DNA from 2 places in the Pantoea folii genome. Region 1 is predicted to be linked to the other one. Evidence: predicted binding sites of a transcription regulator. Region 1 holds the regulator's gene; the other holds the start of a gene.
The links. Region 1 encodes LexA, which represses DNA repair genes until DNA is damaged. Its sites were predicted from a motif close to TNCTGTATGTACATACAGNA; they were not measured.
Positions count from the first base shown of each region.

Region 2: the regulator LexA is predicted to act here: its motif matches at 1,685-1,704, upstream of umuD (translesion error-prone DNA polymerase V autoproteolytic subunit).

Region 1 is NZ_JBWXON010000008.1:157,071-160,489, forward strand. It holds gene dinF (MATE family efflux transporter DinF) at 37-1,359, opposite strand; gene lexA (transcriptional repressor LexA) at 1,486-2,100, opposite strand; gene AC1MDE_RS11745 (diacylglycerol kinase) at 2,206-2,574, opposite strand; gene plsB (glycerol-3-phosphate 1-O-acyltransferase PlsB) at 2,702-3,419, shown strand, end outside.
Region 2 is NZ_JBWXON010000001.1:474,447-477,865, reverse strand. It holds gene AC1MDE_RS02355 (hypothetical protein) at 23-202, shown strand; gene umuD (translesion error-prone DNA polymerase V autoproteolytic subunit) at 1,723-2,145, shown strand; gene AC1MDE_RS02345 (hypothetical protein) at 2,314-2,469, shown strand; gene AC1MDE_RS02340 (YgiW/YdeI family stress tolerance OB fold protein) at 2,917-3,309, opposite strand.

The DNA of each region.
Region 1 (3,419 bases):
AAATACAGAATAATCTGTAGGTTACGCTTCGCTTATTCAAACAGTGAACCAGCTGTCGTGTCGCCAGTGGCGTCGCCACATCCACCAGAGCGTCAAGCCACGCAAGGCAAGAAACACCGTCACCGCCAGCCATAAGCCGTGATTACCGAGCCACGGGAGTGTCAGTAAGGCAAGCCCATAACCCACTGCCGCCATCATCATGCTGTTGCGCATTTCGCGCCCGCGCGTGGCGCCGATAAACATACCGTCCAGCAGATAACACCAGACACCGATCAGCGGCAGAATCACCTGCCAGCCAAGATAGCGATCGGCCATCTCTCGCAGTGGCTCAAGCGAGGTGAGCAACGCCACAATTTGGGGGCCGGTTATCGCATAGATGGCTGCGAACGCCAGGGCAACGATACCAGCCTGACGGCAGGCAGCATGCCAAATCAGTAATAAGCGACTGCGATCTCGCGCCCCCACCGCTTCACCGGAGCAGGCCTCCACGGCATAGGCAAAACCATCCAGCGCATAGGCCGTAAACGTCAGGAACATCAGCAGTACGGCATTCACCGCAACAACATCTGGCCCTAAACGCGCGCCCAGCAAGGTGAGTGACGCGAAACAGATTTGCACCATCAGCGAACGCAGCATGATGTCGCGGTTGAGCCGGAACAGGCGTGCCGCATCACCACGCCAGCTCTGTTTTAGCTGGTTGAAAGAAATGCCGCGCAACTTAAGCACACGTACCACCATCCATAACCCCACACCCAGCGTGACGTACTCTGCCACCGCCGTTGCCGCCGCCGCACCTGCAACGCCCCAGTGAAGCTTCAGCACAAACAGGAGATCGAGCAGGATATTCACCAGGTTACCGACAATGAGCAGCACCATCGGCGCTCGCGCATATTGCACGCCAAGCAACCAGCCCAAAATCACCAGATTGGCTAAGGTCGCCGGTGCGCTAAGCCAGCGAATGTTGATAAAAATTTGTGCCTGGTGCTGCACTTCCGGGCTGCCGCCCATTAATGAGGCTGCGATCAAACTAAAGGGCGCGCGCAGTAATAAAAACAGCACGCCCGCCACCAGGGCGATCAGCAGAGGTTGCGTCAACGCCCGCGCTAAGGCGGTTTTATCGTTCGCGCCAAACGCCTGCGCAGTCAAACCCGTGGTGCTCATGCGCAGGAACAACAGCAACATAAAGATGAAACTGGTCGCCGTTGCACCTACCGCCACGCCACCGAGGTAAATGGGGCTATCGAGATGGCCAATCACTGCCGTATCGACGACACCGAGCAGCGGAACGGTAATATTGGAGAGAATCATCGGCAGCGCCAGCCGCCACAATGCTTTATCTGAGGAGGAAAACAGCCGCATTCGCCCGTTCCATTGTTGCGCTGGTCAATAGGACCATTAACCGACAATCAGCCTGAGGAGGAAAATCAATGTATCAGACTGCGGTCAGCACAGCGACCAACCGCAGCGGGGGAATTCAATGAGAGATTAAAGCCATTCGCCGTTACGTACGATGCCCACAGCCAAACCTTCAACGGTCAGAGCCTGCTCACGGGTATCGACCACAATCGGCTGGAATTCGGTGTTTTCTGGCAGCAAATGCACAATGGCACCCTGCTTTTTCCAGCGTTTGACGGTCACTTCATCATCAATGCGCGCCACCACAACCTGACCATTACGGACTTCCTGGGTTTTATGCACTGCAAGCAAGTCGCCGTCCATAATCCCGATGTCTTTCATCGACATACCACTCACCCGCAGCAGAAAATCGGCGGTAGGTTTAAACAGATTGGCATCAACCTGATAGTGCGCTTCGATGTGCTCTTGCGCCAGCAGCGGCTCACCGGCGGCCACGCGACCGATCAGCGGCAACCCTTCGGAGACTTCTTCTTCCATTAGCAGGCGGATGCCGCGAGATGCACCGGATACAATCTCGATGACGCCTTTACGCGCCAGTGCTTTCAGGTGTTCTTCCGCAGCATTGGGCGAGCGAAAACCCAGTTGCGCAGCAATTTCCGCACGCGTTGGCGGCATGCCGGTCTGGTTAATGTGGTCGCGAATCAGATCATAGACCTGTTGCTGCCTGGTGGTTAACGCTTTCATCCCGCCCCCTGGTTGTTTATACAGTCGCTGTGAGTATATACAGGTATTGGCGAAATGAAAACCAAAACAGAGGGAAAAATCAGCGGTTTGAAGATTCTGGAATACCTATCGCAAATGCGACCAGAGCAGTGCGATCCAGACAAACAGAGCCAGTAAGATAGCCAGCAACACCGCCGCTGAGCCCATATCTTTTGCTCGTCCGGCTAAAGGATGACGCTCTTGCCCAATGCGGTCCACCACCGCTTCAATGGCGCTATTCAGGATTTCAACGATGATCACCAGCACCACGGAGCCAATCATCAGCACACGGGAAATCGCATCAACATCCAGCCAGCAAGCCACCACAATCGCCACCAGTGCAGCAATGGCTTCCTGACGAAATGCGGCTTCATGTTTCCAGGCGGCGCGCAAGCCCTGCCAGGAATAACCGGCTGCATTCACTATTCTTTGAATACCGGTGACGTTATTTGCCATGCTTTGGAACCCTTGATGTGATTTGGCGTCAATATGTGGGCTATCTGAGGTCGTGTAAGCCACAGATCTTCGTTGCACTTTCTGGTATGCTTGCCGCGCTTTGCTAACAAGAGGCTTTAAGTTGTCTATGTCAGGTTGGCGTAAACTTTATTACAAACTATTGAATTTACCACTCTCTTTTTTGGTAAAGAGTAAGGTCATTCCGACCGATCCTGTCTCAGAACACGGGATCGATCCGACTCGTCCAGTGATGTATGTTTTGCCTTATGATTCAAAGGCTGACCTGCTCACTCTTCGGGCACAGTGCCTGAAACATGATCTGCCCGATCCGCTGGCTCCGCTGGAGATCGACGGCACGCTACTGCCGCGTCACGTGTTTATTCATGATGGCCCACGCGTATTCCCCTATTTCGTTGCCAATCCTGAGTCGGTGAAGCTATTCCACGACTATCTCGATTTGCACCGCAGTAACCCTGATCTCGACGTACAGATGTTACCAGTTGCGGTGATGTTTGGTCGTGCGCCGGGACGCGAAATCCAGGGAGAAGATACGCCACATCTGCGCATCCTTAATGGTGTAGAGAAATTCTTCGCCATTTTGTGGCACGGACGTGACAGCTTTGTGCGCTTCTCGCCGACCGTTTCCCTGCGCCAGATGGCGACGGAGCACGGTACGGATAAGTCGATTGCCCAGAAGCTGGCACGCGTGGCTCGCATTCACTTCGCGCGTCAGCGCCTGGCTGCTGTAGGCCCACGTCTGCCTGCGCGTCAGGATCTGTTCAACAAGCTGCTGCAATCCAAAGCGATTGAAAAAGCGGTTGAAGACGAAGCGCGCAGCAAAAAAA
Region 2 (3,419 bases), on a different contig from region 1:
TAATTTCGTTGGGAGTGAACAAATGGAACAGGGTTTTTATTGGGTCCAGAAGGGCGAGACTCAACCTGAAGTCTGGTACTTCGCCGATGGTGAAGGGGGAGGATGGTTCAAGCCAAGCCGAAGTCTGCCCGTTCACCCTGATGATTTTAACGAGCAGGGGTACAATGTCATCAGTGATCGCCTCGAACCCCCGGCAGAATAATGACAACACCTGTACGACCTACCTCCCCCCCCTGGCAAAGGAAGTCGTATGGAAACGAGGCATTGCCATTTGAAATGCCCGCCTGGGACGGCCTACATGCGGTAGGTATTTCTCCTGTAGACGCAAACCGAGTGCTTTAACCTGTTTCAGGTTCTGCTTTCGGCTACATGAAATAAGTCGCAGGTATTTAGTAAAAGTAGATCGGGATGCACCAGATAACTTTCAGGTATGGCTGTTGGGTGATGAGTAATCTCTCAAGGTGTTCAATCCCAACGGGTGCTGAGCAATTATCCTGATTACTCTCGGTAGGGGGGCATCGCCAGCAAAAAAAAGCATGAACCAGACGTGAGTCCGGTTCATGCAGAGTGCTGACTACTTAGTTTTCTTTTTATTTGCCCGCTCTGATGCGTCGAGTCACCAGGGCGTGGGTCCCCACTGGGTTTGTACCAGAAACACAATCACCAGAACCAGTAAAGTGGTGACGGCCGGTATGATCAGGTATCGCATGTTCAATCTCCTGTCTGTATGACCACGAGAATTTGAAACGATGAAAAACCCGCCCGTATTCAACACCAACCGCTCAGTGGCATCGGCAGCCTGGCGATGGATACTAATGTCGTGTTATGGCCAGCAAAGCGCCGGGCTTAGCGCTTTAAAACCCGTTCAGATATATCGGTAAACCTATCGCTAACACTGTAATGGCCACGATATTCAGTACAACAACGAATCCTGGTGAAACATCCATAAATCACCTCAGGTAAACGAGCGGCATTCAGCAAGACACGACATCGGGCTGCTGGCCAGTTGGTCATCGCTGAAATCACCGACACTGCCGTGCTGATAATTCACCTACTGAGCACGCAGCATGTATCCCAGCGTTACCGCACAGGCATTTTGCTCATTAAGCGTAGTGCAGGTCTTCACAGACCAAAAGCGTAGCCGTATAGCGAAGTCAGGGTTTTTTTTACAGGGTGCGGAAATTGACGGGCAGCCCCACAGCTAAACGCCACTCAAACGAGCTGCCGGTTTTCAACCGCGCGGTGCAGGTGAGAGGTTAAGCTAAAAAAAGCCCGCTCAGGGCGGGCAAAAAGCAGTGGCTAAGGAATGTCTCTCTCGTATGAAACGCATCCTGTGTGCTGTGCTGCCAGTCAACGACTGACCCACATAACTTAGACCATTAATTAATGAATGGTAGGATGTGTTAACAAAAGCGATAAAATTCCAGTAATTTACAATAAGTTATTTGAATTAACGACTTATAAACAAAATTTCAGAGAGTTAACCGAAGCGGCAAGAGATTGCTGCTAATTATCTCTGGTTTATGTCGGCCTGAATAATGCTCAAATTTAAAACTACTGTGCTTATGGCAACCGGCCCGGTCAAACTGAAATGCCATGTCCACCTCAGATTAAATCCCCTTTGCCAACAACGCGTTTGGAAAAAGTCTTCATCCCCGACTTGATCGATTGTGCTGATTACGATTACTGTTTATATATACAGTATTTATCAGGGCTATCATCATGGAGTTTTTCAGACCTGCGGAAATCCGCGCCATTCTTGAGTTACCGCTTTTCATTGCCAGAGTTCCGTGTGGCTTTCCTTCGCCGGCTCAGGACTATGTCGAACAGCGGCTGGACCTTAATAATCTACTGGTCAGTCATCCCAGCTCAACCTACTTCATCCGGGTCAGCGGAGATTCGATGATTGAAGGCGGCATCAACGATGGCGACATGCTGGTGGTGGACAGCTCCGTCACTGCTGAGCATGGGGATATCATCGTGGCCGCCATCTCCGGCGAGTTTACGGTCAAGCAGCTGATGACAAGACCTTTCCTGCACCTGAAACCGATGAACGCCGCGCACGCCATTATCCCGATCCCCGATGCCGATCAGTTTGAAATCTTCGGCGTGGTCCGGCACTCGATTAAGACGATGGGCCGTTAATGTTTGCCCTGGTGGATGTGATCTCATTCTATGCCAGCTGCGATACGGTGTTCCGACCTGATCTGCGCGGTAAGCCGGTATCTGGTCGAGTTAAGAGGGCGAAGCTGCATTGTGAATGTACTCAGGCAGCCTGGTAACGGCAGCACCGTGCTTCTGAAGGTGGCGGGGATGCTGGAATGGGGTGTGACGATGTTTCACCCCAACCGGATCCTGACGGAAGACGGACTGCTTTTAGAGGATGATTTGCTTGAGGATGTGACCGTTGTGGGGCTGGTGACGCATGTAGTAAGTGCTTTGAACGTGTCGAATTCTTCCCCCGTTTGAACTTCATCGGGCAAAAAAAGGCCCGCATCGGCGGGCGAAATTCGTTACATGGGATAATCTCCATATAAGTTATGACGTTAGGATGATTTGAAAGTTCATATTTTCCGACTAACTTTGTACTTAAACCAAACCGGCGTTGCCTTTACATGATATGAAAGATATAAATTCTCACCGCGCAGGAATGATTGGATGTGCCATCGGATCGGCTGTAGTCGAGCTGGCGGCAAAAGGTGTGCCGCTCAGCAGGGTCAGTATCATCATTGAACTTGAACGTATCGCTACGGAGTCATCAGACCTGCAGGTAAAAGCGTTTGCATTAGATGCCGCAAAGTTGCTTAGGGCAGGGAACGATGAAGTTAACGCTTAGCGTTTGAAAATTGACGCTGGTGTAAGGTGAAAACATTCGGCCCCCTGCTGAAACTTAAGCGGAGGCCCTGAAATGCATGGTTAAGGTTCGTCGATGCGTGAAACTTTCAGATGCGCGCTTTCGCCCTTACCGTAGACTTTGCCACTCACGCGCACTTTATCTTCTGCACTGTAGGTTTTACCTTTGAAAGTGCTCACCGGGGCATCGATGTTGACCGTGCCAGAGCTGTCACGGAACTGATAAGTGTCGCCTTTGATCTTTTTAGCGATATAGCCCTCCAGCGTGACATATCCCCCCTGACGAAAATCTTTGATCAGCGTAACCGGTGTTTCTGCCGTATCTTCCGACCCCTTATACCCGGCATCCTCCTTATTCTGAGGTGGGGGCGTCTTACCTGCTTCATATCCACCCGTTTCGGCATACGCACCGAAGCTCAGAGGTAACATTACTGCAATCCAGGCGACCTTATTCATTTCATTCTCCATTGATGTGTCTTCAGGAGTAAGCCTGGCACAGTGCCTGGAAAGTAAACGGAACGGGTGTGAAATAAATATTTGATCTCAGCGCAGGGAGTCAATGCATG